2 regions of the Pseudoclavibacter sp. 8L genome follow, and region 2 is predicted to be linked to the other one. Evidence: riboswitches for the same ligand, from Rfam matches in the RefSeq annotation. Region 2 holds a riboswitch; the other holds the start of a gene.
What was found. A riboswitch is a leader RNA that binds a small molecule or an ion and turns the genes downstream of it on or off. The one in region 2 is predicted to bind thiamine pyrophosphate.
Positions count from the first base shown of each region.

Region 1: another riboswitch for thiamine pyrophosphate. It lies ahead of GV007_RS00965 (ECF transporter S component); the one in region 2 lies ahead of GV007_RS04900 (YkoF family thiamine/hydroxymethylpyrimidine-binding protein).

Region 1 covers NZ_LR733185.1:204,440-219,169, reverse strand. The annotation lists gene treY (malto-oligosyltrehalose synthase) at 1-668, opposite strand, end outside; gene glgX (glycogen debranching protein GlgX) at 715-2,910, opposite strand; gene GV007_RS00970 (hypothetical protein) at 3,050-3,382, shown strand; TPP riboswitch at 3,408-3,517, shown strand; gene GV007_RS00965 (ECF transporter S component) at 3,568-4,221, shown strand; gene GV007_RS00960 (ABC transporter ATP-binding protein) at 4,227-5,753, shown strand; gene GV007_RS00955 (energy-coupling factor transporter transmembrane component T family protein) at 5,750-6,622, shown strand; gene GV007_RS00950 (ATP-binding protein) at 6,619-7,191, shown strand; gene GV007_RS00945 (hypothetical protein) at 7,221-7,832, opposite strand; gene GV007_RS00940 (metallopeptidase family protein) at 7,870-8,217, opposite strand; gene GV007_RS00935 (cytidine deaminase family protein) at 8,259-8,699, opposite strand; gene GV007_RS00930 (class I SAM-dependent methyltransferase) at 8,772-9,539, shown strand; gene GV007_RS00925 (hypothetical protein) at 9,607-9,969, shown strand; gene GV007_RS00920 (phosphoribosylanthranilate isomerase) at 10,025-10,630, shown strand; gene GV007_RS00915 (LysR family transcriptional regulator) at 10,746-11,672, opposite strand; gene GV007_RS00910 (EamA family transporter) at 11,745-12,740, shown strand; gene GV007_RS00905 (hypothetical protein) at 13,057-13,398, opposite strand; gene GV007_RS00900 (helix-turn-helix domain-containing protein) at 13,457-13,861, opposite strand; gene GV007_RS00895 (hypothetical protein) at 13,946-14,383, opposite strand.
Region 2 covers NZ_LR733185.1:1,033,891-1,048,620, forward strand. The annotation lists gene GV007_RS19385 (FAD-dependent oxidoreductase) at 1-963, shown strand, start outside; gene GV007_RS04865 (dihydrodipicolinate synthase family protein) at 960-1,901, shown strand; gene GV007_RS04870 (proline racemase family protein) at 2,107-3,114, shown strand; gene GV007_RS04875 (aldehyde dehydrogenase family protein) at 3,128-4,645, shown strand; gene GV007_RS04880 (NtaA/DmoA family FMN-dependent monooxygenase) at 4,636-6,042, opposite strand; gene GV007_RS04885 (energy-coupling factor transporter transmembrane component T family protein) at 6,035-6,799, opposite strand; gene GV007_RS04890 (ABC transporter ATP-binding protein) at 6,796-8,505, opposite strand; gene GV007_RS04895 (ECF transporter S component) at 8,495-9,085, opposite strand; gene GV007_RS04900 (YkoF family thiamine/hydroxymethylpyrimidine-binding protein) at 9,082-9,756, opposite strand; TPP riboswitch at 9,799-9,882, opposite strand; gene GV007_RS04905 (VOC family protein) at 9,917-10,258, opposite strand; gene GV007_RS04910 (LLM class flavin-dependent oxidoreductase) at 10,380-11,573, shown strand; gene GV007_RS04915 (NtaA/DmoA family FMN-dependent monooxygenase) at 11,598-12,965, shown strand; gene GV007_RS04920 (ATP-grasp domain-containing protein) at 12,996-14,000, opposite strand; gene GV007_RS04925 (M20 family metallopeptidase) at 13,997-14,730, opposite strand, start outside.

The DNA of each region.
Region 1 (14,730 bases), 830 kb from region 2:
ACGTGCTCGTCTTCGACGCGGATGCCCGCGAGCGAGGTGATGGTGAAGAAGCGGCGGTAGTTGAGGCGGCTGTCGCCTTGGCGCCAGTGGATGAGCTGGTAGTGCTGGTTGTCGAGCACTTCCCGCACCGATGCGCCTTCGGGTGCCGAGCCTTCCGCGAGCGGGTACTCGGTGGAGTGGTAGCGCAGCACGCCGGCCTCGGTGTCGACGGTCACGTTGGCGATCGCGTCGCCTCGCTCCCTGGGCATGTCGTCGTCGCCGACCGTGGGGATGAGGAGCTTGCCGCCGCCCGCCTCCCAGTCGATGTCGAAGGACTCTGCGTGGGCGGCCTGCTGGCCGTGCTTGAGCACATCCCACCACCACGGGTTGTCACGTGGTGTTCCGACTCCCATGTGGTTCGGGACGATGTCGACGAGCACGCCGAGGCCCAGCTCGCGGGCCTTCGCGGAGAACCGCTCGAGCCCCTCGCGCCCGCCACGTTCGTCGTCGACCTTCGAGGGGTCGACGACGTCGTAGCCGTGCGTGCTGCCTGGGGTCGCCTGGAGGATGGGCGAGAGGTACACCCATCCCACGCCGAGCCGCTCCAGGTAGGGAAGCTGCTCGGTGGCGGCGTCGAGGTCGAACTCCGACGTCAGTTGGAATCGGTACGTGCTGGATGGGATCCGCATCATGGTCTCCGTGGCGCGAGGTGCTTCTGAGATGGCTCTGGCTGGGTCAGCTGCCGAGGGGCGGCCGCGTGATGATGGGGATGGGGGTTGTCATCGCGGCGACGGAAGCGGCAACTGAATGGTCTGGCTTCTCGTTGAGCTCCGCTTCGCGCAGGACGACGAGCGAGCGCGGCTCGAGCGGGATGGTTGCTCCCGGCTCGACGGCCTCGAGGTCGGTGTGCATGCCGGAGGTGTCGATGACGATGTCCCAGTGGGAGGTGATCTCGACGCTCGGGATGGTCGCCTCGACGACTGTCTCGCTGGCGTTGAAGTAGACCATGAAGCTCACATCGGTGATCTCCTCGCCCCGCTCGTCGCGCCCGGCGATGGCGTTGCCGTTGAGGAACATGCCCATCGACTTCACGAACTCCGCGTTCCAGTCTTCGGATGCCATCTGCGTGCCGTCGGTCGAGAGCCACACGATGTCGGGCAGCGCGGATCCTTCGGCGCGCTCCTCGACGCGGCCGTTGAAGAAGCGGCGTCGACGGAACGTCGGGTGGTCGGCGCGCAGCTGCGCGACGGCCCGCGTGAACTCGACGAGCGGCTCGTCGGCGTTCTCCCAGTGCACCCAGCTGATCTCGCTGTCCTGCGCGTACGTGTTGTTGTTGCCGTTCTGGGTGCGCCCCAGCTCGTCGCCGTGGAGGAGCATGGGCACGCCCTGGCTGAGCAGCATCGTCGCGATGATGTTGCGCTGCTGCCGGGCGCGCATGGCGTTGATCTCGGGGTCATCGGTCGGGCCCTCGACGCCGAGGTTGTAGGAGCGGTTGTGGCTCTCGCCGTCGTTCCCGTTCTCGCCGTTGGCGTCGTTGTGCTTCTCGTTGTAGGAGACGAGGTCTCTCAGCGTGAAGCCGTCGTGGGCCGTGACGAAGTTGATGGAGGCGAAGGGGCGGCGTCCGGAGTGCTCGTAGAGGTCGGCGGATCCGGTGATGCGGCTCGCGAACTCGCCAAGCGTCGATGGCTCGCCTCGCCAGAAGTCGCGCACGGTGTCGCGGTACTTGCCGTTCCACTCTGTCCACTGCGGTGGGAAGTTGCCGACCTGGTAGCCGCCGGGGCCGACGTCCCACGGCTCGGCGATGAGCTTCACCTGCGAGACCACCGGGTCCTGCTGCACGAGGTCGAAGAAGGTGGACAGCTTGTCGACGTCGTGGAGCTCGCGGGCGAGGGTGGAGGCGAGGTCGAAGCGGAAGCCGTCGACGTGCATCTCGGTGACCCAGTAGCGCAGCGAGTCCATGATGAGCTGCAGCGAGTGCGGGTGGCGCATGTTGAGCGAGTTGCCGGTGCCCGTGTAGTCGGTGTAGTACCGCTTGTCGTCTTCCTCGAGCCGGTAGTAGGCGGCGTTGTCGATGCCGCGGAAGCTGAGGGTCGGGCCGAGGTGGTTGCCTTCTGCCGTGTGGTTGTATACGACGTCGAGGATGACCTCGATGTTGTTGGCGTGCAGCGTGCGCACCATCGACTTGAACTCCTGCACCTGCTGGCCTGCCGTGCCCTGGGAGGCGTAGTCGGCGTGCGGGGCGAGGAACGAGATGGTGTTGTACCCCCAGTAGTTGCGGAGGCCCTTCTCGATGAGGGTGCTGTCCTGCACGAACTGGTGCACGGGCATGAGCTCGATGGCGGTGACGCCGAGCCGCTTGAGGTGCTCCACGATCGCGGGGTGCGCGATGCCGGCGTACGTGCCGCGGATCTCCTCCGGCACGTCCGGGTGCAGCTCGGTGAGGCCCTTGACGTGCGCCTCGTAGATGAGGGACTCGTTGTAGGGGATGCCGGGCTTACGGTCGCCAGCCCAGTCGAAGTAGGGGTTGATGACAACGCCCTTCATCATGTGGGGCGCTGAGTCGAGGTCGTTGAACGAGTCGGGGTCGCCGAAGTTGTAGCTGAAGAGCGACTGGTCCCAGTCGATGTCGCCCGTCGTCGCCTTCGCGTACGGGTCGAGGAGGAGCTTCGCCGGGTTGCAGCGGCTTCCGTTGATCGGGTCGTAGTCGCCGTGCATCCGGTAGCCGTACTGCTGGCCTGGCTGCACGTGAGGGAGGTAGGCATGCCAGACGTGCGCGTCCTGCTCGTGGAGCCTCACCCGCTCCTCGTTGCCGTCGTCATCGAAGAGGCACAGCTCGACCTTGTGGGCGGCCTCGCTGAAGATCGCGAAGTTGGTGCCACTTCCATCGAACGTCGCTCCGAGGGGGTAGGCATTTCCGGGCCACGTTTTCATGCACGCTCCTATTGCTTCATCGAAGAACATCGCGTGTGGATGCAGGCACTAAAGCTACCAAAGGGTGGGAGCGCTCTCGCCCGCAAGCACACAGGACTTCTCCTGGTTGGCAGGCATGTCGACGACCTACGCTGGCCGCATGACGAACCTCACACAGAACCTCACGGACTCGGTCAAGAAGCTCGGCGTCACACTCGCCTATGGCGAGAAGGTGGAACTCGGCAAGTCCACGATCCTTCCGGTCGCTCTCGTCTCGTACGGCTACGGCGGTGGTGAGAGCACTGAGGAGGGTCAGGAGAACTCGTCGGGCGGCGGTGGCGGCGGGATGGCCGTGCCGGTCGGCGCGTACGTCGATGACGAGTTCGGCACGAGCTTCCGTCCGAACATCATCACGCTGCTCGTCGTGTCGATTCCGCTGGTGTGGACGGTCGGGCACGCCCTCCCGCGACTCATCAAGGCGCTCAAGAAGTAGCTCCGGCCGCGGTACGGCCTATACTCGGGGTGTTCACGGGAGTCCGGTAGTCCGGGCTGAGAGGAAGGCTCAAGCCTTCGACCGTCAAACCTGATCTGGGTAATGCCAGCGCAGGGAGGCACATCTCCGAGCAGGGTCGCCCACGGCTCTGCGCCCGTGCACTTTCACTCGAAAGGGCACACAGCATGACAACTTCCTCGACTCCATCTCCGACTGCGGCAGCGCAGGTTCCGGCTCAGGCGAAGGCGCCGAAGAGCCGCTTCCGCTGGCGGGTCATCGACATCGTCACGGCGGCCGTTCTCGGTGTCGCGACGGGCCTCATCTTCATCTTCTGGAACAGCGTCGGCTACGCCTGGTTCGTGGCGATGGATGCGTTCACTCCGGGGATCGGCGGCATAGCGGTCGGCATCTGGCTGCTCGGCGGCGTGCTGGGCGGGCTCATCATCCGCAAGCCGGGGGCTGCGCTCTTCGTCGAGGTGCTCGCGGCGTGCGTCTCCATGCTGCTCGGCAGCCAGTGGTCGATCGAGACCGTCTACTCGGGTATCGCGCAGGGCCTCGGTGCCGAGCTCATCTTCGCGCTGTTCCTCTACAGGCGCTTCGGTCTGAGCGTCGCGATGCTCGCGGGCGCGGGTGCTGCCGTCGCCGCGTGGGTGCTCGAGCTGTTCCTCAGCGCGAACATCGAGAAGGGCCCCGAGTTCCTGACGATCTACCTGGTCGCTGTCGTGGTCTCCGGTGCGGTGCTGGCGGGAGTCGTCGGCTGGCTGCTCACGCGAGCGCTCGCCGCGACGGGCGCGCTGAACCGCTTCGCGGCGGGCAGAAGCGCGAAGCGAATCGGCTAGCGCTCGTGGGCGCGAGAGTCGAGGCGAGGGGGTGGGGCTGGCGCCACGCCGACCGGGCGAAGCTGGCGGTCAGCCAGCTCGACCTGACGATCGAGCCCGGAGAAGCTGTGCTGCTGCTCGGGCCGTCGGGGGCGGGCAAGTCGACGCTCCTGGCGGCTCTTGCCGGGGTGCTCGGCGACCACGAGGACGACGGGCAGGAGCTCGGCTCGCTGCTGGTCGACGGCAGGCATCCGACGGATGCCCGCGGCGCGGTGGGGCTGGTCCTGCAGGATCCGCAGGCGAACACGGTGCTCGCCCGCATCGGCGACGACATCGCCTTCGGCTGCGAGAACCTCGGTGTGCCGCGCGCCGAGACCTGGGTTCGGGTGCGCGAGGCGCTCGACGCCGTCGGGCTGCGGATGCCGCTCGACCGCTCGACCGCGCAGCTGTCCGGCGGTGAGCGCCAGCGCCTCGCGATCGCGGGCGTGCTCGCGATGCGGCCGAACCTCATCCTGCTCGACGAGCCGACCGCGAACCTCGACCCGGCCGGTGTCGAGGAGGTTCGCGAGGCCGTCGTGCGTGCCGCCGAGGTCACCGGCGCGACGCTCATCGTCATCGAGCATCGGGTGGATGTGTGGCGTTCGAGCGTCGACCGGGTCGTCGTGCTCGGCACTGAGCAGCACCTGCTCGCAGACGGTGCCCCTGACGTGATCCTGGAGGAGCAGCGGGAGTCGCTCCTCGCGGCGGGTGTGTGGATAGGCGGCCACGAACCCACGGTTCCCCGGGGCGAGCGCGCCCCGGGCGAGGACCTGCTCGTCGCCGACGGCCTGGGGTTCGGGCGTGCCGACTATCCGCTGCACACGCAGTTCGGCGCGACGCTGCGGGCGGGGGAATCGACGGTGGTGCTCGGGCCCAACGGCGCGGGCAAGACGACGCTGGCGCTGACGCTCGCTGGCCTGCTCAAGCCGGTCGCGGGCGACGTGCGTGCGAGCAGCGCCCTGCGGGAAGCTGGCGAAGACGCTGACCGTCGACGTGCTGGCTGGGCGCTCGGCAGGTTCCGCGCTGCGGGCCCGGTCGGCCCGCATCCTTCTGCCTGGCGTTCCCGTCAGCTGCTGACGAGGATCGGCACGGTCTTCCAGCAGCCCGAGCACCAGTTCGTCGCCGGCACGGTGCGGCGCGAGCTCGAGGTGGGACCGGATGCGGTGGGGCGGGGCAGACGCGAGACGAGCGAACGCGTCGACGAGCTGCTCGCGGCGCTGCGCCTCTCGCACCTCGCGGAAGCGCACCCCTTCACGCTCTCCGGCGGTGAGCAGCGTCGGCTGTCCGTCGCGACGGTCCTCGCGACAGCGCCTCGGGTGCTCATCTTCGACGAGCCCACCTTCGGGCAGGACCGCAGGACCTGGACGGAGCTCGTCACGATCATGTCTCGCCTCGTCTCCGAGGGGCACTCGCTGGTCTCCGTGACCCACGACGAGCAGCTCGTGCGTGTGCTCGGCGACCAGCGCATCCGCATCGAAGCCCACGACCGCAAGAATGAGAAGGTGCCAGCATGAGCGGCAGCGGCGCGGGCGTCGCCTCGGCGGGTTCCCGCCCGGCATGGTCGGCAAGGTCGCCCCAGGTCGACGCCGACGGCGTGCCGCTCGAGGTGCTCCCCGTCGGCGGACGGTTCCTCGACCGCGTGAACCCGGTCACGCCGTTCCTGGCGGCGGTGCTGTACTCGATACCCCTGCTGACGACGCTCGACGTCGTCTCGGCGGCCGTCGCGCTGACGCTCTCGCTCCTCGCCTTCGGCGTCGCCGGCGTGCGCCCCATGGAGGTCCTGCGATCGAGCTGGATCCTCCTCATCGCCGCCCCCGTCTCCGCCACGAGCATGCTGCTGTACGCCAAGCCCGGCGGGGCGAGCTACGGGCAGTTCCTCTACGCGAACATCACCGACAACTCCATCCAGCTCGCGATCGCCGTCGGCGTGCGCGTGCTCGCGATCGGCGTGCCGACGCTCGTCGCGTTGAGCCGCATCGACCCGACCCGCCTCGCCGACGGCCTCGCGCAGGTCGCGCACCTCCCGGCGAGGTTCGTGGTGTCGGCGCTCGCGGGCATCCGCCTCTTCGCCGTGTTCCGCGACGACTGGACGGCGATGAGCCAGGCGCGCCGCGCTCGCGGTCTCGGCGACTCCGGTGCCATCCGACGGTTCATGACGATGGCGTTCGCGCTGCTGGCCCTCGCGCTGCGACGGGCAGGGACACTCGCGACCGTCATGGAGGCTCGCGGCTTCGGCGCTGAGGACATCACGCGGACGTGGGCTCGCCCCTCACGTCTCGGCTGGCGAGACCTCGTTCTCGTGCTTGCGGCGGTGGTGATCGCCGGCGCGGCCATCGGTGTGGCCGTCGCGGCGGGGTCGTACCGGCTCGTGGGCAGCGCGTGAGCAGGGTCGCGGCGCTGCTGGACCGCGTGCTGGTGGACGCCCGCGGGTCGCGCCCGGTTGTGCTCATCGACGGCGGTTCGGGCTCGGGCAAGACGACGCTCGCGGGGGAGCTGCTGGCGGAGTTTCGGGCGCGCGGCTTCGAGAGCGCGCAGCTGGTGTCCCTCGACGACGCCTACCCGGGCTGGGGTGGCCTCGCTGCCGCCTCGCAGGCGGTGCACCGCGACATGCTGAGTCCCGAGCAGCCGGAATCCCAGCACCGCCCCGGCTATGAGAGCTGGGATTGGGCGGCGGATGCGCCCGGTCCGTGGCGGGACCTCGACGGCTCCGCGCCGCTCATCGTCGAGGGCTGCGGTTCGCTGTCGCACGAGAGCGCGCCGCTCGCGACGACGAGCGTGTGGATAGAGCTCGACGAGGCCCACCGGAAGCCGCGGGCGCTCTCGCGTCCTGCAGATGTCGGCGTCTTCGAAGAGTTCTGGGAGATGTGGGCGGCTCAAGAGCGCGAGCATTTGCGACGCAATGCGCCGTTCCTGCTCGCCGACGTCATCATCGAGGCCGCGCCCGGCGCGTGACGGGGTTTTTGCGGCGTCGCGAGGCGCCGTCAGCGCGGGCCGGTGCCCGCCTGGTCTGAGCTCTGCTGGCGGCGAGCGCGCACGTAGCGCACGGTGAAGATCACTGCGATGACCAGCCCCACCAGCGCTGCGAGCAGCCAGGTGCTACCGACGATGAGGCCGTAGACGGCATCGTCGTAGTCGATGCTGGTGCCGGGACCGGCGTCGAGGGAGAGGTCGGTGCCGATGCTGTCGGCGACCGGCCGCAGCAGGAGACCGGCGAGCGCGCCGACACCCGTCGCGAGGGGGATCGCAAATGCCCACCCCCAGAGCACGGAGCCGAACGTCGGACCGGCCGCGCCTGGTGTGCGACGAGCAGCCTGGATGCTCCGCGACCCGAGCAGGATCAGCACGACGAGGCCGGCACCTGCCGAGACGAACATCGCCCAGAAAGCGAACGCGGAGAGAAGCGTCTGCCCGGCCTCGACGAGCGGTGGGATGGGCCCGACGGTGTCGACCGTGATGCTCGCGGCAGCAAGCGCCGAGAGCAGACCGGTCACGGCCATCCACAGTGCGAAAGCTGGTGCCGCCAGGACGAGGACGATTCCCCAGAGGAGGCGTCCTGGCCGGAGGGGCCCGCGGGCTGGTGGCGTCTGCTGCATCCGGGAAGCGTATCGGGGACGCGCGACTCGGGAGGCTCTACGCCCAGCCCAGCTCGTGGAGCTGCGCGTCGTCGATGCCGTAGAAGTGGGCGATCTCGTGCACGAGCGTCGTATGCACCTCGTCGCGGAGGGTCTCCTCGTCGTCGCAGATCGACAGGAGCGGTTCGCGGAACAGCACGATGCGGTCGGGCAGCTCGCCGAAGCCGTACTGACCGCGATCCGTGAGCGCGAATCCCTCGTAGACACCGAGCAGGTCGAGCGAGCCGTCCTCGGGCCGGTCCTCGACGACGAAGATCACGTTGTCGAGGCCGTCGACCATCTCGTCCGGCAGCTCGTCGAGCTCGTCGACGACCAGGGCCTCGAAGTTCTCCCGCGACATCTCCATCCGCTCATTGTGTCGCAGGGCGGCTGGACGGGGACCGGCGGCTAGACCTGCGCTGAGGCGTGGTCGTAGGCGAGGGGCAGGAGTTCGCGTGCGATCACGCTGATCAGGCCGTCGGGCCCGGGCAGGATCACCCGTATGTCGGGGTAGTGGTCGGCGAGCACCTGGCGGTCACGCCCGCAAGGGCTCATGACCCCGCGGCCGTGGTTCGCGACGGCGACGATGTGCGTCAGCTCGAGGGCACCAGCGGCGCGGGCCGAGCCGAGCGCCACCAGCTCGGCGCAGGGTCCGCCCGTGAAATGGTGCAGGTTCACGCCGACGTGCACCCGGCCGTCCGCCGCGCGCACGGCAGCCCCTACCGTGTGGATGCCGTCCTCATCCGGCCCAGCATCCGTTGTCGCATCGATCGTGGATCGGGCGGCTTCGACGAGCTCGAGTTCGCCTTCCGAGACGGGCCGGGCGGATGCGAGTTCGAAAGCGGTCATGACGTGAGCCTACGAGGTGTCCTCGAGAGGGTCTCCTGGCTCGATGCTGGCGCTCCTCGCTAGGGTGCCCCTGTGACCGATGACGAATGCTCCCGCCCGCAGGAATGGCGAGCTGCGCACGCCGCCGCCATGGTCGGCTGGGACTTCTCCGTCCTGGACGGGCGCATGACCGCCGACGAACCCCACTGGGACTTCACCGCCGAGTGCCGTGCCGCGATGGCGTCTGCCACGCGGGTCGCCGACCTCGGCACGGGAGGCGGCGAGCGGCTCATCGAGCTCATCGGCGACCTCGGTGCCGCCGCGGAGTCCCTCTCCATCGCGGCAACCGAGGGGTGGGAGCCGAATATCGAGATCGCGAGGCGGAACCTGGCGCCGTTCGGTGTTGGCGTGCACCGGTACGACTCCGAGGCGGGTGACTCCCTGCCGTTCGAAGACGCGTCGCTGGACCTCGTCGTGTGCCGCCACGAGTCCTTCGACGCCGGGGAAGTCGCCCGTGTGCTCGCCCCGGGCGGGCGGTTCCTGACCCAGCAGGTTGACGGACGGGAAGCGCACGAGCTCCGAGAGTGGTTCGGCGGCGACCCGCTGCACGACGACGTGACGCTGGCGAACGCGAGCAGCGAGGTGGCAGCCGCCGGGCTCCGCATCGAGCTCGCCGACGAGTGGGCTGGGCGGATGACGTTCGCGGATGCACGTGCGCTGGTCGAGTACATGGCCCTGGTGCCATGGGATGTCCCAGGCTTCGAGGTCGACGCCAACATCAGCACGCTGCGTCGCCTGGACGCGGCGCGGCCGATCATCGTCACGCAGCGGCGGTTCCGACTGGCCGCAGTGCGCGACTGAGCTGCTCGACGCGCCGGAGCGTCCGCGCTCGCTGGCGTGGTGCGGCGCGGCCCGCGAGAATAGGGCCATGATCGACGTCTTCGGGGAGACCCTGACCCATGAGACGGTCGCGCGGTTCGCCTTCTGGGGCATGGTCATCGGCGTCGGAATCGCGCTGCGCATCGTCCGATCCGTGCGGCCGCGCCTGCTCAACCGCACGCGCTGGGGAGTGCTGGCCGCCGCCATCCTCCTGCTCCTCGTCGCTCTGAGCATCGTGAGCCTGTCCGCCTCCGTCGTCCTCTCAGTGGTGTCGAGCTTCCTGCTCGTCGCGCTGGGGGCAGCCGGCGCCGGTGCCCTCGTCGCGCTCGCGATCTTCTCCCTGCTCGAGTTCATCGCGCCCAAGCGGCGTCGCGACCTGGTTGCGGCACCCGCGGGCGCTCCGCAGCGCTGACACCTCACGGAGGAGCGAGGCGACCTCTCCTGCATCCACGCCCTATGATGCTCGCGTGTACGTCAAAGTGTGTGGCCTGGATTCTGTCGAGTCAGCGGCGGTTGCCGTCGAGAGCGGAGCCGACGCGGTCGGCATCGTGATGAGCCGCACGAGCCCGCGCAGGCGTTCCGCGGAGGAGGCCGGGAAGATCTTCGGTTCCGTTGCCGCTGGCGTCGATCGGGTGCTGGTCGTGCACGACATGCCGGCCACGGACGCCGCCGAGATCGCGGGAGCGGTCGGTGCGAACGTGCTGCAGCTGCACGGCTCCTACTCGGGCGATGAGGTTCGAGCTGCCGGCACGATCTTCCCGCGGATCTGGCGAGCCACCTCGCTCGCCGACGACCCTGAGCTGCGCGTCGGGGCGTTCGGTGAGGAACTCCTGCTGCTGGATGCGCCGAAGCCGGGGTCTGGCGAGCGCTGGGACCTCTCGGAGCTCGTCCGTCGTCGCCCTCAGGGGCGCTGGCTGCTGGCAGGCGGCCTGCACCCGGGGAATGTGGCCGAGGCGATCGGCGAGGCGGAGCCCTGGGGCGTCGACGTGTCGAGCGGGGTCGAGTCGAGCCCGGGCGTCAAGGACCACGCCCGGATTCGCGCCTTCGCGGAGTCCGCGAAGCGCGCCGGCTGACCGTTGAAGCACGCCGGCTGACGGCTCGTGCCCGATCTGCTGTCCAACTTGCGTGATGAAAGCCACCTCTGTCGCCGCATCCAGCATGCACTTGGGGTCCGATCACTAGAGCTGGTCAGGGACGCGGTGGGTCGACCTCCGCGAACTCCGCCTCCAGGTCGGCGCCCGCGGCGGTGAGGTGGTCGAGGACGGTTCGCACGGCGAAGCGCGCCTGACGGTCTGGACGGGCGATGGCGACGATGCTGCGCACGGACCGCACGCCGTCGAGCGGGCGCAGCACCACCCCCGGGCGCGGGCGAGTCGTGAAGCGCGGCAGCAGCGCGAGCCCCGTGCCAGTCGCGACGAGCGCTTCAACGAGTCGGTTGTCGCGGAGCCGCTGCACTCGATCGAGGTTGGTGCTCGTGGCGTTCTCGACGGCGATCAGGATGCTGTCGAACGGGTAACCGACGGGCACACCCACCCAGGTGGTGCCGAGCAGATCGCCAGGGACGAGGTAGTCGAGGTGCGCCAGCGGATGCTCGGACGGCAGGGCGACGTCGATCGGCTCCCGGGCGAGGACTCGCGTGTGCAGGTGCTCTGCCCCGCGCGGGACGTCTCCCGTGAGGCTGTGCCCGATGACGATGTCGGCGTCGAGGGTTCGCGCTGCGTACTCGGACTCGGCGAGGTCGAAGTCGTCGAGGTCGAGCTGGATCGCCGACCCCGCCGTGCGGCGGAGCAGGCCGGGGACAAGCGCCTCGCTGGCGCTCGGGAGCGCGCCGATCGAGACGGTGCCGCTCGGCTCGCCGAGGCTCGCCTCGAGCTTCGCCTGCACCTCGGCGAGCGCCCGGCCCACGTCGTCGGCGCCGTCGGCGAGGATCCTCCCGGCAGCGGTGAGGCGCAGCCCTCGGGAGAACGGCTCGACGAGGCTCGCGCCGACCTCCCGCTCTGCGGTCCTCAGCTGCTGCGAGAGGGCGGAGGGGGTACGGTGCGTGGCCTCGGCAACCGCCGCGAGAGTGCCCCGCAGCGACAGCTCACGGAGCAGCTCGAGGTGACGGAATTCCATGTAGGGAGCCTACAGTTACCGGTCACGGATCATCACTGGTGCTTCAGGGTGAGCGCGCCGCACACTGATCCCGTGCCTCCTCGTCATGTCGCCCTCGCCTGCCTCGTCGCAGTCCTCTGGGGCGTGAACTTCCTCGCCATCCACGCCTCGCTCGAGCAGTTCCCGCCGTTCTTCCTCATCGCCCTGCGCTTCGGGCTGCTCGCGATCCCGACGATCCTGTTCATCCCGCGCCCGAACGTGAAGCTGCGGTGGCTCGTCGGGTACGGGCTCGGCTTCGGCACCCTGCAGTTCGTCGGGCTCTACCTCGGTATGGCGGCGGGCTTCCCCACGGGGCTCGCGTCGCTCGTGCTGCAGATGTCGGCGCCGTTCACCGTGCTGCTCGGCGCGATCTTCCTCCGCGAGAAGCTCACGACGCGTCGAGTCATCGGCATCGCGGTCGCGGTCGCCGGCCTGCTGCTGGTCGGCGTCGCCCGGGGTGGCGCCGGAAGCTGGTGGCCGTTTGTGCTCGTGGTGATCGGCGCGTTCGGCTGGGCCATCGGCAACATCTCGAGCCGACTCGCCGAACCGCCGAAGCCCCTGCACCTGACGATGTGGATGGCCGTGGTGCCTCCCATCCCCATGCTCGCCGTCTCGCTGCTCGTGGAGGGGCCGGAACAGATCTGGGCGTCGCTCGCGACGGCGTGGACTGTTGCCGCGGTTCCCGCCTGGGTTGGGCTCGTCTACACGATCGTGCTCGGCACGGTTCTCGGCTCCGGCATCTGGGTGTGGCTCATGAAGCGCCACCCGGCGGGCGTCGTCGCACCGTTCTCGATGCTCGTCCCCGTGGTCGGCATCTCGACAGCGTGGCTCGTGCTGGGGGAGCGGCCCGGCCCGCTCGAGCTCGTCGGCGGCGCGATCGTGCTCTTCGGGGTCCTCTGGGCGAGCCGCATGCCAGCCGCAGCGCTCGTGCCGGCCCCGGATCCCGGCATCCCGGAGCCACCCGTCGCCGAATCGCCGCTGACTGAGCCGCCTCCTCCTGAATCGCCTCTCCCAGACTCACCAAAACTCGAGGCCCCCGCGCCTCGCTAGAAGCACGCGGGAGGCGCAGATTCCCGGCACTGGGAACCTGCGCCTCTCGCGTGGATGCGGCCGGACTGTCTTCGCACAGACCCGGCCCAACGACGAAGGCCCCGAGTTCCCCAGCACTTGCAAGTGCAGGGAACTCGGGGCCTTCCAACATGGGGTGAGTAACGGGGCTTGAACCCGTTCGAGTCGTGCGCCACGTTGCTGCTCAAGGGGCGCATCGCCCGATTTTCTGCCGACTGCGACCTGTCCGATTCGCCCATTCAAGCTGGATGGCGCTCGATCGTGGGCAAAACGTGGGCACGCCACCCGGGGAGGAGGGTCACTCTTCGGAGCCGGGAGCGATCTCGGGCAACGTGATCACGCTGCCCTGAGCGGCCGCAGTCGTCAGGACGTTCAGGCGAGCAAAGTCATAGAGAATTTCCCCGACGATGGTTGCCGCAGCGCTCTGGACTTCGCGCGTGAAATCATCGTTGTCCAGGTCGATCGCTTCGGGGAAGCTCAAGGGGATCACAACATGCGCCATGTACAGCATGCCGTCCTCGATCAAGATCAAGAGTCCACCGATACCGAGCTCAGCCGCCTCCGAGTCGACCATCATGCCGACCGTCCACGTGGCTTCGCCCGAGACGAAGTTCGCGGGGCGATCTTCTGGCTCGGGCATCGCGCTCGTGGCCAGGACTCGGATTCCGCCGAACCCGAACGGCAAGCGCCACTCCAACTTAGCCATGCTTTGCCAGCACCCGCGTAGTTTGAGGGTTGCGCATTCGGCCCGCGCGACCCGTAACGTCGCCGTACGTTGTGACGTTCGACACCGATGCCTCGCGGCCTCGCCAGCGCACCTGAGCGGCGTACTCGGGCGTGACGATATGCTGGACGAGCGCCCCGATAGCATGCGAATATCGACGAAGCGTTGACAGGTGAAGGTCTCGCTCACCGCCCTCAATCCTTGCCACTGCGCTTTGAGATATACCCATCGCTGCCGCAATCTGTGCCTGAGTCTTGTCAGCCCTGACGCGGGCCTTGATCAGCTCAGCGAGCAGTCGCTTGTCCGCCTGGACGAGCTCATCTGCCAGCCGGTCGCTCACGCTGTCCTGATCAATACCCAGAAGTTCGTTGATGTTCACGTTGCCCTCCGAGGTCAAAGTATGACTCTAGCGTCATATCCTGATGGATGCCGTGAGGTCCGCGCAAGCTCGGACCTCGCGGCATCACAGGATCTTGTTGTAGATGCAATGCTCGTCAGCCTTCCTTGCTGCAGCACCGGCATGTCGGTTCTGTTCCTCTAGTCCGATCCGGCCCGGTAGCTTCGACTCGATCGACAGCAACAGCAGCAGACCGGCTTCCTTCTCCGGCTCTGTGTAGTAGATGCGAGTCTGACGCTCCACCGGTTCGAGGTCATCCTCCGGGTCGTCGTCATCGTCTGACTCCTCGAGGAAGGTGTGATTGGCCAGCTTGATTTCCAGCACGAAGCGGGCCGACTCGATCAGATCTACGTCGTACTGACGTCCCTTGCCGAAAGTAAGCTCACCCTGCGATCCAGCCGCGAGCTTGTCCCTGATTTCTGCGCGCAGGATGGCGCGCTCGCTGTCGGCCAGGGTGCGCATGAATGCGTCGAACTCATGATGAAAGCTCGATGAGCCATCCATGGCCTGGCATCGAGTCCACGTTCCGCCCGTTCCTCGACGATCACCTTGTCGTGTGGAACGGACTCCTGGAGGCTCAGCAAGTCGCACAGCTTGGCCCTTCATCGGCTCGTCGGGTTTCGACTCTAAGGAGAGAGAAGTTGCTGAAGAATACCCGAAACCTAGCGAAAAGCTCCCAAGGGATCGCTGCGTCGCGGCCAGGCACACCAGGAGTGTCGCATGTGGCGGCTCGCGCGGGTGATGGGGTCCCCTAGGAGGGGCGAGGTCATCGGCGGAAACTCGGCGGCTTCGCCTTTTCTGAAGATGCGGAGTCCCCTCCCGACAGCCGAGGGTACGCGCCCAGAATTTTG
Region 2 (14,730 bases):
GACACTGTCGTGGTCGCCGGCGCGGGTCCGTTCCTTCTTCCCGTCGCGGCCTCACTCGCCCAGGTCGGCTCCAAGGTCGTGGAGGTCGTCGAGGCCAACCGCATCCCACGTCTCGCCTCGGGCTGGCTGCCCAAGCCGTGGCAGCTCGCGGGTGCCCCCGGCAAGGTGCAGGAGCTCTTCGGCTACGTCGCCGGTCAGCTGCGGCACCGGATCCCGTATCGAGTCGGCGAAGCGGTCGTCGAGGCGCACGGGGAGGGGCGCGTCGAGCGCGTCACGATCATGAGCGTCGACGCTCAGTGGCGGCCCATCGCCGGCAGTGAACGAGAGGTCGCGTGCGACGCCGTCTGCGTGACGCACGGCTTCACGCCTCGGCTCGAGGTGGCGATCGCGGCCGGCTGTGCGCTCGACGACAGCCGGTTCGTGGTCATCGACGAGTCCTGCGCCACGAGCACCTCCGACGTCTACGCGGCGGGCGAGGTGACGGGCATCGGCGGCGTCGACCTCTCCCTCGCCGAGGGGCGCGTCGCCGGGCACTGCGCAGCGGGTGGTGCGTCCAGCGACCCTCAGATCAGCACGGCCCAGCGCAAGCGCGCGATCTTCGGTTCGTTCGCGGCGCGCATCGAGGCGGCGCACGGCGTGCGGCCGGGCTGGCAGGCGTGGCTGCGCGACGACACCATCGTGTGCCGCTGCGAAGAGGTGACCGCCGGCCAGCTGAGGCGGAAGGCCGCCGCCACGCGCTCGCACAGCCTGCGCTCCCAGAAGCTCTCCACTCGAGCCGGTCTCGGCATCTGCCAGGCCCGCATCTGCGGCCGCAGCGCTGAGGAGCTCATCGAGACGGTGCTCGGGCGTGGCCTCGACGAGGGCATCGTCGACCGTCGGCCCATCCAGACCCCCATCCGGCTCGCTGAGCTGGCAGGAACCTCAGAAGAACAGCATCCCCTGACAGGAAGGCAACACCCATGACCGAAGCAGCCTCAACCCACCTCGACCTCGGCGGAGTCGTCGTCGCGACGGCCCTTCCCTACAAGGAGGACGCCTCTGCTCCCGCCGGCCTGGCCGTCGACTACGAGGCGTACGCCGAGCACTGCAATTGGCTCATCGAGAACGGCTGCCGTGGCGTCGGCCCCAACGGCTCGCTCGGCGAGTACTCGTCCCTCACCGACGAGGAGCGCCGCAAGGTCGTGCAGGTCGCCGTCGAGGCTGTGGGTGACCGCGGGATCGTCGTCGCGGGCGTGCACGGCCCAGGGTGGCACCAGGCGCAGCACTGGGCGCAGCTCGCCAAGGAAGACGGCGCCCATGGCGTGCTCTGCCTTCCGCCCACCATGTACCGGTCTGCGGATGCGGATGTCATCGAGCACTTCGCGAAGGTCGCCGAAGTGGGGCTGCCCGTCATGATCTACAACAACCCGCTGGACACGAAGGTCGACCTCCGCCCGGAGCTCGTCGCGGAGATCGCGAAGATCGACGGCATCGTCGCCGTCAAGGAGTTCTCCGGCGACGTCCGGCGCGCATTCGAGATCCAGGAGGCCTGCGAGGCGGCCGGGTCGACGATCGACGTCATCGCGGGCAGCGACGACGTGCTCTTCGAGCTCATGATCGACGGTGCAACCGGCTGGTTCGCCGGCTACCCGAACGTCTTCCCCGCGGAGGCCGTGGCGATCTACGACCACATGGCCGCGGGCCGCTACGTCGAGGCACGTGAGATCTACAAGAGCCTCATCGCTGCGTTCCGCTGGGACTCCCGCGTGGAGTTCGTGCAGGCCATCAAGCTCGGCATGGACATGGTGGGCCGCAACGGCGGGCCGTGCCGCCCGCCGCGCGCTGCGCTGACGCCGGAGATGGAGGCGCGCGTGCGTGCCGACACGCAGCGCGCCCTCGACGCGCTCGCCACCCTCAAGTAGGGTCGCAGCAGACACGGGGGTCGCTTTCCTGGCCCCTCTGCCGTCTGCTTGCGGGGCTCTTCCCGCACCAATGCGACGCAATCCGGCAATAGCGCTGGTTGCGTCTGGCCCGCGGGGCGATCCCCCCTCATCTCGCTGGGCCGGCCGCCCGGGGCGTCCCCCCGCCCTGGGCGGCCCCTCACTTCCGATCACGAGGTTTTTTCGCATGCGAGCATCACGAGTCATCTCCGCCGTCGATTCCCACACTGAGGGCATGCCGACGAGGGTCGTCACGGGTGGGATCGGGGTCATCCCCGGTGCCACGATGAACGAGAAGCGGCTGTACGTGCAGGAGCATCGCGACGACCTGCGGACGTTCCTGATGCGGGAGCCGCGCGGGCACTCGGCGATGAGCGGCAGCATCCTCCAGCCGTCCACGCGCCCGGATGCCGACTTCGGCGTCCTGTACATCGAGGTCTCCGGACTGCTGCCCATGTGCGGTCACGGGACGATCGGCACGGCGACGGTGCTGGTCGAGACGGGCATGGTGGAGGTCCACGAGCCGGAGACCGTCATCCGGCTCGATACTCCGGCGGGTCTCGTGATCGCTCGCGTCGAAGTGAGCGAAGGACGCGCTGTTAGCGTTACCATCGAGAATGTGCCCAGCTTCTGTGAACGCCTCGACGCCGTCGTCCCGGTGCCGGAACTCGGCATCGACGCGCTCCGCTACTCGCTCGCGTTCGGCGGCAACTACTACGCCATGGTCGACCTCGACGACGTCGATCTGCCCTTCGATCGGGCCCGCAAAGACGACATCATGCGTGCCGGTCTCGCAATCATGGACGCCATCAACACCCACGACGCGCCCAAGCATCCGACCATCGAGGGTGTCGACCACGTGCACCACGTCGAGTTCATCGCGCCCGGCTCCACCGCCGCCCACTCGCGCCACGCGATGGCGATCTACCCTGGATGGTTCGACCGCTCACCCTGCGGCACCGGCACCTCCGCGCGCATGGCCGAGCTGCACGCCAGAGGCGAGTTGCCGCTGCACACCGACTTCGTCAACGAGTCGTTCATCGGCACGAGCTTCACCGGCCAGCTCATCGACGAGGTCCAGGTCGGTGACAGGTCGGCCGTGATCCCGACCATCACCGGCCGCGCGTGGATCACCGGCATGGGCCAGTACATGCTCGACCCGACAGACCCCTTCCCGGCAGGATTCGAATTCTAGATTGGACTCATCGATGAGCACACCCACCCCGCATACCAGCGACGTCGAGCTCGAGCAGATCCTCGCGGCAGCCGCCGTGGCCGCCCCTCTCTGGGCGGCGACCCCACCGACTCAGCGCGCCACCGCCCTCATCGCGGTCGCCGACGCGCTCGACGCCGCGGCGGGGGAGCTCATCCCCGTCGGCATGCGGGAGACCGGCCTCGCCCAGGCCCGCCTCACGGGCGAGCTGAAGCGCACGACCGTGCAGATCCGCCTCTTTGCCGACGTCATCCGCGACGGCTCGTACCTCGACGTCCGACTCGACGAGGCCGACCCGGACTTCGTGCTCGGCCCGCGGCCCGACGTGCGCCGGATGCTCGTGCCGGTGGGAGTCGCCGTCAACTTCTCCGCGTCGAACTTCCCCTTCGCCTTCTCCGTGGCCGGTGGCGACTCCGCCGCCGCGCTCGCGGCGGGATGCGCGCTCATCGTGAAGGGCCACTCGGGGCACCCGGAGCTGTCCGTGGCGACGGCCCGCGTCGTCGAGGGCGCCCTCCGCGAGTCCGGCGCCCCCGATGGCGTCTTCGCGCTTGTTATCGGCCAGCAGGCCGGGGTCACCGTGCTCGAGGACAACCGCGTCGACGTCGGGACCTTCACCGGGTCGATCCGCGTGGGACGTCTGCTCGCCGACAAGGCCGCGGCCCGCCCCCGCCCCATCCAGTTCTACGGCGAGCTCGGCAGCGTCAACCCCGTCTTCGTGACGGGGGCTGCGCTCGCGGAGCGCGGCGAGGAGATCGCTGCAGGCTACGCGGCATCGGTCGCCGGTTCGGCAGGTCAGCTGTGCACGAAGCCCGGCTTCCTCTGGGTTCCCGCGACGGATGCGGCCGCCGAGCTGCAGCTGCGCGTCTCGCAGGCGGCCGAGCAGGCTCCGGAGCACCGGCTCCTCAACCCGAGCATCGGCCGCGCGTACCTCGAACGTCGGGCGGCCGTGCTCGACGCGGACGGTGTACGGGTCGTCGCCGAAGGCGCTGTGCGCAGCGATGACGATGGCAACGTGTGGGCGACGCCGACGATCGTGGCCGTGCCGGCGAGCAAGCTCGCGGCGGGCGACGAGACGCTGCTCGACGAGGTCTTCGGGCCGTTCTCGGTCATCGTCGAGTACGAGGACGAGACGTCGCTTGCGCCGAGCCTCGACGAGCTGTACGTCGGCAACCTCACGGGCACGGTGCACGCCGCCGACGGTGAGCAGTCGCCCGCGCTCTCTGCGCTCGTCGCGGGGCTCGCGAGGAAGACGGGTCGAGTGCTCTTCGGCGGCTGGCCGACCGGCGTCGCCGTCACGCCCGCCATGCAGCACGGCGGGCCGTACCCGGCGACGTCGAACGACACCTCCACGTCGGTCGGCACCGCATCCATCTCCCGCTTCCTGCGCGGTGTCGCCTACCAGGGTGCGCCGCAGGAGGCACTCCCGGAGCCACTGCAGGACGCGAACCCGTGGGGTGTGCCGCAGCAGCGGGCCGCCGCGGGTCAGTCGGCCAGCTGGGGTGCTCAGGACTGAGCTCTCAGGGCGTCCTTGGCGGCCAGGCGCGAACGCAGCGTCGGCGCCAAGGGCGCTTCGTCGCCGGGCCGACCGGGATCCTGACCAGGAGCTTGATCGGCAGGTTCGCTGATGCGGCCGCGCCTGCGCAGCTCGGGAACCACGTGCTCGACGAAGTCCTCGAGCGAGCCGGGGAGAAGGGCCGGGGTCACGACGAAGCCGTCAGCCGCCCCCGCATCCTGCCACTCGCACAGCTCGTCGGCGATGTCGGCGCCGCTGCCGAGCGGGGAGGGCGTGAGCTGGTCGAACGACTGGCGCAGGGCGAGGTCGCGGACGGTGAGCCCCTCCCTGGCGGACACTGCCGCGAGCATGTCCTCGAAGCCGTCGCTTCCCGTCGCGCCCCGGTGCGCGGCGAGGAAGCCTTCCGCGTCCTCGTCGAGTCGCAGTGTCGTGGCGTCCGCGTGCATGAGCCGCACGAGCGAGCGCACGGCCGAGGCCTCGTCGATGTGCGCGAGCAGTGAGTCGCGGACGCCCACTGCATCGATGCGCGTCGATCCAGCGATCGGCTGGATCGCTGCGCACACGCGAATCTCGTTCGGGTCGCGTCCCGCGAGTCTGGCCCGCTCGCGAAGCTCGGTGCGCACCGCGCGGTTGCCGTCGATGCCGTCGGCCGCGACGAAGACCAGCTCCGCCCACCTCGCGGCGAACTGCATGCCGCGCGGGGAGGCGCCCGCCTGCATGAGCACCGGATGCCCCTGGGGGCTTCTCGGGAGGCTCAGCGGGCCGGGTGCCGCCGCACGTTCGCGGGGCGCCGGAGTGCGCGAGACGAGGCTCGGGTCGGCGAACACGCCGTTCTGGGCGTCCTGCACCAGCGCAGCAGGACCCCAGGTGCCCATGAGCTCGAGCACCTGCGCCACGACGCGGTCGGCGCGGTCGTAGCGCTCCTCTTTCGGGGGGATGCGGTCGAGGCCGAGGTTGCGAGCCTCGGCATCCGTCGTCGAGGTCACGATGTTCCAGGCCACGCGCCCCGCAGAGAGGTGGTCGAGGCTCGAGAGCGTCCGCGCTATGGCGTACGGCGGCAGGAACGAGGTCGACACGGTCGCCCCGAGTCCGATGCTGCGCGTCGCCCCGATGACGGCGCTCAGCACTGTGATGGGGTCGAGCGTCACGGCTCCCTTGCCGCCGCTGGCGAGGGTCGTCGCCACGTCGCCGAGCGCGTCTTCCGGGATCGCGAGCGCGTCTGGCAGGAACATCAGGTCGAAGCCGCCGCCTTCGAGGAGTCGCGCGATATCGATGTACGAGCTGGCGTGCAGCCAGTCGCGGTTCGAGTGCGGGTGGCGCCAAGCGGCGGCGTACCGCTGCGTCGGCGGGTTGACCATTCCGACGAGCGTGAGCTGACGCGTGCTGTTCTCAGACAAGCGACAGCCCCGTTCCTGCGGCGATGCCGAGCATGGCCGCAAGTGCGAACGCGCAGAGCACGACGATGGCGAGTGCTGCGTCGCGGGTGTCGAGCGCGACCGGCCGCCAGACGGTGCGTGGACCCGCTCCGAGGCCTCGCGACTCGAGGGCTTGGGCGATGCGCTCACCGGAGCGGATGGAGACGACGAGCAGCGAGAACGCGGCCGTGCCGAACGCGGTGACACCGGTGCGCGGCGTGCCGTCTCGTCCGAGCGGCGCCCGGACGGCCTGCGCTGCGCGGATGCTCTGCCACTCGCTCGGCAGCAGCTGCAGGAGGCGGAATCCGGCGAGCAGGGCGTATGCGAAGCGAGGGCTGAGCCGCGCGTGCTGCGTGAGGCTCGTCATGAGGTCACGGGGCGGAGTGCTGGCGATGAACGCGATCGACAGCATGCCGATGACCGTCGTTCGCAGGGCCAGCGCGAACCCGATGGCGAGGCCCTCGCTGGTCACCCGAACCGGCAGACCTTCGAGGATCTCGCTCCCTGGGCGGCTGAGCGCGTTGACCATGACCAGGCCGATCCCGAACGCCACGAAGGGGACGGATGCGGCGAGCAGTCTTCCCGGGGTGAGCCTCGTCGTCGTCAGCGTGGCGATGATCGCGAGCACGGTCAGCACGCCAAGGGTCAGCGGGTTCAGGATGAACAGCGTCGCGAGCGAGCAGGCGAACAGCACCACGAGCTTGACGGTGGGGTTGCGGCGCTCGAGTGCGGGACTCATGCCGCGACCCGTGTCGCGGCGCCGTCGAGCTCGCGCAGGATCGCGCGTGCCCGCTCGGCGGGGAAGCGCCGCGCCTGGAGCCAGCTCAGCAGCGGCGTTCGCTCGAGGCCCGCTGCGGCGAGGAGGCTCTCGTCCTCGAGGAGCTCGAACGGCGTCACTTCGGCGAGGAGACCGCCTTCGGCGAGGACCAGCACGCGGTCGGCGTACGTGCAGACGGCACGCAGCTCGTGGCTGGAGAAGAGCACGCCGCAGCCGCTGCGCGCGGTGCGCTCCAGGGCGTGCATCGCGGCAATGCTCGAACGGCGGTCGAGGCCGAAGCTGGGCTCGTCGGCGAGGAGGAACGGCCGGTCGTGGGCGAGCATGGCGGCGATGCTCACCCGCCGCTGCTGCCCGCCCGAGAGGCGGAATGGGCTGTGGTCGAGTTGTGCCGAGAGGTCGAAGCGGGTGACCAGCTCGGCGATGCGCTCCGCGTCATCCGCTCCGAGGCCGTGCTCGATCTCGCGCCGCACTGTCGGCTGGGAGAACTGGTGCTCCGGGTTCTGGAAGATGAGGCCGGGGCGGGGGCCGTGCACCTGCCCCGAGCCCGCCCGCGCGAGACCCGCGAGCGTTCGCAGCAGGCTCGACTTCCCGCATCCGTTGCGGCCGAGGAGCGCCACGACCTCACCCGCTCTGAGCTTGAAGCTCATGCCTCGGAGGACCGCCTCTACGGCGTTCTTCGCGCGAGGGCGCTTCGGGGCCCCGCCAGCGACGACGTCGAGGCTATCGACGCTGAGGACCTCCGCCTCGCGGGTCGGCGTCGAGGGCGCCGCTGCGGCTGCGCCAGTTGCGGCGCGCGCCCCGAGCGCGGCGACACGGTCCGCGACCTCGTCGTTCGCGAGTCCGCCCTCGAGGCCGGTGAGTGCGGCGAGTTCCGCGTCGAGCGGCAGCCAGCACCCGGCCTCCTGCAGCTCCGCTGCGTGCTCGACCAGCACGCGCGCCGTCGGGCCGTCGTGTGCGATGACACCACCGCGCGCGACCACGACCGTTCGTCCCGGGAGGCCCGCGATGCCGCGCGCTCCCGCGTACTCGTCCAGTCGGTGCTCGACGAGCACGATCGTGGATGCTCGTGCAGAGGCCGCGTCGACCGCCTGTCGGACCGACGCGATTCCCGCAGGGTCGAGCATCGATGTGGGCTCGTCGAGCACCAGGACACGGGGCTCCGTGACGATGGCCGCGGCGATGGCCACGCGCTGGGTCTCGCCACCCGAGAGCGTCGCCGTGCGACGGTCGGCGAGCGTCCCTGCGCCGACGAGGTGGAGGGCCGCGTCAACCGCTGGCCCCATCGCCTCGGGAGCCCAGGCGTGGTTCTCGAGCGGGAACGCGATCTCGTCGGCGACGTCGGGGAGGCACACCGATGAGCTCGGGTTCTGCGCGACGACGGAGAGATGCCTGGAGAGGCGCGGCACGTCCGACTCCTGCGTATCCACCCCGCAGATGCGGATGCGCCCGCTGACCTGTGCGGGGACGCTGTGGGGGATGACCCCGCTGAGCGCCTGCAGCAGCGTCGACTTCCCCGCCCCCGACGGCCCGATGACGAGCACGTGCTCGCCGGGCGCCACGCGCAGATCCACTGGCCCGAGCCCGTCTCCCGAGGAGTGGATCGCCTCGAAGCCGACCGCCTCGATGTCCACGCTCGAGATGTCGACGCTCGAGCTGTCAGGCCGCACGGCGCACGGCAAGCGGCTTCGAGTCCTGCACGATCGCGAAGTTGTCGAGCACGCCGGTGTGCACGAGCGAATCGACGATGAGCTTCGCGAGGAGACCGCCGAGGATGATGCCGGACGCGACCTGGATGCCGAAGCGAAGGAACAGGATCTCCTGGCCGTACCAGCCTGAGCGGAACGCCGAGTAGAAGAACACGAGGCCGGCGCCGAGCGCGCCGGAGATCGCGTACCGCAGCCAGCCGTACTTCCGGTACCGGCCGAGCGCGAACGGCAGCTCGCTGCCGATGCCCTGGATGGCGGCGGCGACGAAGAGCAGGGGGCCGACGGCAGAGCCGAGGAACACGACCTCGATGACGGAGGCGAGCACCTCCGCGATGACACCGACGAACGGCCGGCGGATGATGGCGATCGCGATGGGCGCGACGAGCAGCCAGCCGCCGAAGAGGAAGTGCTGGGCGAGGTCGCCGGCCGGCCCCATCGCGATGGAGAGCGCAGTCCACGCCTGCACGAGCGCCCAGTACAGGAAGCCGAAGACCGTGCCGAGCACGACCATGAGCACGATGTCTCGCAGCTTGAGGCTCATGCGCGGGCCTCGGCTGCTGCGTCGAATGCCGAGTCAACTGCTGTGTCTGCCTGGCGGCCTGCGTGGCTGGGGCTGTTCAGCGAGATCGTGAGGTGGCTCGTCACATGCTGCACGTGCGCCCCGACCCCCGCCCAGGCGACCGCGACCGTCTCGAGCACGCGCCCGAGGTCGCCGCTGAGCTTCGTCACGAAGTGCTCGGAGGCTACGAACGTGCCGCTCGCCTTCGCCGTCTCTATGGCCGCGTAGATCTCGCGCATGTGGTCGGGCGTCCGCTCCGCCGAGCCCGCATCCTCGAGGGGGTAGAGCGCCCACTCCGCACTCGCGAAGCTGCCAGACTTCCGGCCGCGGGGCGCATCCACTTGCCTGGGGCCGGCGCCTCCCGGCAGATCGCACACGGCCTCGCCGGGGCAGCCGCGAGACAGCAGCACCTGGATGGAGGCGTGCAGTCCCGTCGCCGCGATGTGCTGCGAGAGGTCGGTGAGCCAGCGCAGCAGTGACTGCTCGTCGCCGCCCGCGTAGGTGCTCACGTCGCCCGTCTCGAGCACGAGGCCGGAAGCGTCCGCGGCGTCGAGTGCGGCGAGGATCACGTCGACGTATCGGTCTGACATGACCGAGACGGTGACTCGTGCGCCCACCCCGAATGCGAGCGGGTCCTGGGTGATGGTTTCCATGTGCGTGCCTTCCGTCGGAGCGTGACGGCACGGGTGGGTTGACTCCCTTCGCTGGCATTACCCAGATCAGGTTCAACGGTCGGAGTTCGAGTACTCCCTCTCAGCCCGACTCATCGGGCTCCCGTGCACGGCCACACTGTAGCCCCGGCGCAGTTCGCGCCTAGCTCCCTGCGCTCGTGAAGACCACGTGGTTGCCTTCCGGGTCGAGCACCTGGAGGATCTGGAAGTGAGTGGCGTCTTCGATTCCGCCGTGCTCGATCCTGGCCGCGTCGAGCCGTTCGGCGACACCGGCGAGGTCGTCTTCGGTGAACACCACCGTGGATCTGCCCGAGCGGCTCGAGTCGGCCCAGAGCTGCAGGCCGGCTTCGCTTGTGAAGTGCCACTCCAGAAGTCCGGGCATCGGATTCTCGTCGGGGCCACGGCCGAAGAGCCTGCCGTAATATTCCGTAGCCTGAGCCAGGTCGGACACGGTGATCTGCGCAAGTACGCCCTTGATAGCCATGCCCCGATGATGCTCGCCTCTGGTGCGAGGAGCCTCCACGAACATGTCCCCACGTTGCGACGCGTAACGGGGTGCGTCAGGCGCCGTGGTCCCGCCGCGAGGCGCCACCTAGCGTCAGACCATGACGAACCCACCCCGAATCCACCTCGGCGTCGCACTCGATGGCGCCGGCATCCACCCGGCCGCCTGGCGGGAGCCGAGCGCCCGTCCGGACGAGCTCTTCACGCCCGACTACTGGGTGGGGCTCGTCCAGCTCGCCGAGCAGGGGCTCCTCGACTTCGTATCCATCGAGGACTCGTTGGCGCTGCAGTCGTCCGAGCGGCTGCACGACGACGATCGCACCGACGAGGTTCGGGGTCGACTGGATGCGCTGCTCATCGCCTCGCGGGTAGCCCCCGTGACCCACAGCATCGGTCTCATCCCGACCGTCACGACGACGCACACCGAGCCCTTCCACGTCTCCAAGGCTGTCGCGACGCTCGACTACACGAGCGAGAGTCGCGCCGGCTGGCAGGCTCGACTCTCGATCGGGTCGGACCACACGCACTTCGGGCGCCGCGACCCGGCGGAGTTCCTGGAGACCCTCGAGCGCGCATCGACCGCCGACATCGGCGACCTCTTCGCCGAGGCCAACGACTTCGTCGAGGTCGTGCGCAGGCTCTGGGACAGCTGGGAGGACGACGCGGAGGTCCGTGACGCCTCCACGGACCGCTTCCTCGATGCGGCGAAGGTGCACCGCGTCGAGTTCGAGGGCAGATGGTTCAGCGTGCGTGGTCCGTCGATCACGCCGCGTCCGCCGCAGGGGCAACCCGTGGTCGCTTCCCTCGGGCACGCCCAGGTGCCGTACGAGTTCGCCGCCGCGAGCTCCGATCTGCTCTTCGTCACCCCGTCGGATGTCGCCTCGGCCGTGAGCATCCTGTCGGAGGTGCGGGCTGCCGAGCAGAAGGTGGGCCGTGCCGGCGAGCCGCTCTCCGTCTACGTCGACGTGGCCGTGTTCCTCGACGGGCCCGAGGAGACCGGGGCCGCTCGTCTTGCGCGCCTCGACGCGAAGGGCCGCACGCTCGGGCAGCCGCCGGCGGTATTCACCGGTTCGGCCTCCGAGCTCGTCGAGCACTTCGAGACGCTCTCGGCGCTCGGCTACGACGGCTTCCGTCTGCACCCCGGAGTCGTGACGGACGACCTTCCCCGCATCGTCGCCGATGTCGTTCCCCTCCTCCAGCAGAAGGGGCTCTTCAGGGAGCGCTACGAAGCACGCTCCCTGCGCGGCCTCCTCGGCCTGCCGACCACCGTCCCGAACCGCTACGCCGCCGTCTAGGCCCGACTCGATCAGGAGATCATCGTGACCAAGAAGCAGATCATCCTCGCCGCCTACGTCGGCGGAGTCAACGAGCACACCCTCTGGGAGCACCCGGATGCGGGGAGCCAGATCGAGTTCTCGACGTTCAAGCACGCCGCCCAGAAGGCGGAGGCGGGGAAGTTCGACTACTTCTTCCTCGCGGAGGGTCTCGCGCTGCGCTCGCGGCGGGGCGAGATCTTCGACCACGACATCGCGGGGCGCCCCGATACCATTCCCGTGCTTGCCGCCATCGCCGCGGTCACCGAGCACATCGGGCTCGTGGGCACCATCAACGCCACCTTCAACGAGCCGTTCGAGCTCGCGCGCCAGTTCGCCAGCCTCGACCACCTGTCCGGGGGGCGGGCTGGCTGGAACGTGGTCACGTCGTTCGACGCGTTCACCGGTGCCAACTTCCGACGCGGCGGCTTCCTCCCGCATGCTGAGCGCTACGAGCGGGCAGAGCAGACGGTCAACACGGTCCGGGAGCTGTGGGATTCCTGGTCGGCGGATGCGATCGTCGCTGACAAGGAGTCCGGCCGGTTCCTGGACTCCGCCGACGAGGGGCGCTTCGACGTCTCGACGAGTCAGTTCGACATCAGCGGTCGGTTCACGGTTCCCCGCAGTCCACAGGGCAGACCGATCATCGTGCAGGCCGGCATCTCGCCGCAGGGTCGCGACTTCGCGGCCGCCAACGCCGACGTCATCTTCTCCCCGTACTCGCGCCTCGAGGAGGCACGAGACTTCTACGCCGACATCAAGGGTCGGGTCGAGGGCTTCGGGCGCAACCGGGATGACCTCAAGATCCTCCCGCAGTCGAGCTTCGTGCTCGGCGACACCCGCGAGGAGGCGCAGGAGAAGGCGCGCTGGGTGACGGAGCAGCAGCTGAGCCCGCGCACCATCCAGGTGCGACTCGAGCAGGTCTGGAACCGAGACTTCTCGGAGATCGACTTCGATGGTCCGCTGCCCGACTTCGACCCGGATGGGGAGAGCGCGCCCATCATCGAGGGCCGGGCCTTCACCTACGGCGACCGCCTCGCGACTGTGCGCAGGTGGCGCGAGAAGGCAAGGGAGAACGACTGGAGCATCCGCGAGTTCGCGCGCCACGAGCTCGGCGGTGTGCGGTACGTCGGGACGGCGTCCCAGGTTGCCGAGGAGATCGACGACTTCGTGCAGAACGAGGGCTCGGACGGCCTGGTCATCGGCTCGCATCTCACCCCGGGCGGCATCGACGAGTTCGTGGACCGTGTCGTTCCGATCCTCCAGGAGCGCGGCTCGCTTCGCGAGGAGTACACGGGGACGACGCTTCGGGACAACCTCGGCATTCCCGTGCCCGAGCGAGGAACGCGCGCGCCTTCGGCCTTCGCGCACTGACCCGGAGCTGGGCCGAGGCGCTGCGTTCGACTACGAGTTGGGGTAGGTCTCGCGGAGGATGCGCCCGAGGAGAGCGGCGATCGCGCCCGGCCCGGATCCTTCGGCGACGCGCTCGACGTCGGCGTTGTAGTTGGTGTTCGTGTTGATGTCGTACACCACCTGACGGCCGTCCTCGGTCTCGATGAACTCGATGCCGGCGATCTCGAGGCCGATGTCCTTCGTGAACGCGACGAGGCGCTCGACGAGCTCGTCGTGTCCGCCCTGTCGGAGCGAGAAGATCGAGGTGCCTGGCTCCGGCGCGAGCTCGGCACCAGGTGGCACGACCGGGCGCCCAGTATCTGGGTCGATCGCGCAGGCATCCGCCGGGCAGAGCTGGAACCCGCCGTGGATGGTGTCTGCCGCGATCGAGTAGATGTGCTCGCCGCCGACGATCTCGACGCGGGTGATGAACCCGCCTGCCGGTCGCAGGTACTCCTGCAGGAGGGTGATGCCGTCGAGCGGCTCCTCGAACTCGGGGGAGTCGAGGTAGCTCTCGAAATCGGCGAAGGCGTCGAAGCGGCGCACGCCGAGGCCCTTGCCGCCCTGGTTGTGCTTCGTGATGAAGGGCGTCGGGAACTCCCTCGCAGCGTCCCGCAGCCCCTGCTTGCCGATGACGGCGACCGTGCGGGGCGTGTCGATGCCCGCGCGGCGCAGGAGCGTCAGCTGGTCGACCTTGCTGACCTCGAGTTCGATGGCCCGCCGGCCGTTGACGGTGCGTCGGCCGGCAGCCTCCACCCAGTTGAGCACCGAGCGTGCGTAGTCCTTCGAGAGTGCGTGGTCGCGGGTGTGCGACGAGGCGCTGATGCGCGACCAGAAGATGCCCTCTGGCGGGAGCGCGTCGATGTCGAGCACGCCCTCGACGAGCCGCCACTCGACGACCGGGACGCCGGCCGCGTCGAAGGCGGCCTGGAACGGCGGCCACCATTCGGGGTTCTCGTGCAGGGCGTAGACGACGGGGCCCGCAGCTACGGGCTGGGAGGAGGGAGCTGCGCTCATGAGAAGAAACCTTCGACATCGAGTGCGCCGCCGGCCGCGTCGAAGTCGGCGCGTGCGGCGGCACGGAGGTTGGAGTCGGCGAGGAAATCGGCGGCCACGAGGGCGAGGCCGGCGCTCGCATCGGCGATGGCCGTGCTCGCGGCGTCGCTGGTCGCGTACTCGGCGAACTCGCGCGTGTGCAGGCTCACATCCGGCGGGCTGATGGCGATGACCGGGTGGATGCCCGGCACGCGAACGCTCACGTTGCCGAAGTCGGTGGATGCTGCGAGGTGCGATGGCACGGACGCCTTCGTGAGGACGCGTCGGCCCCGCGCCTCCTGGTGCACCGCCCACCGCTCGGAGAGGGGCGTGTTGTAGCGCAGCGGCATCGTGAACGGCTGCGGGTCCCACTCGACCTCGACGCCGGTGCCGGTCGCGAGGGCGATGCCGTTGGCGATGTCCTCGAGGCGCAGGCTCAGCTCTTTCAGGGTCTCTGCCGCGTTCGAGCGGACGTAGTACTCGAGCTCCGCGAACTCCGGCACGACGTTGGGGCGCTGCCCGCCGTCGAGAATGACGCCGTGGATGCGGTCGCCGGGGTAGAGGTGCTGCCGGATGAGGCCCGTGGCCTGGTAGTTGAGGTTGGCGGCGTCGAGCGCGTTCCGGCCCTGGAACGGCGAGGCGGAGGCGTGCGCCGGGACGCCGTAGTAGCGCACGCGCAGAATGCGTCGTCCGATGAATGGCTGGTCGGTGA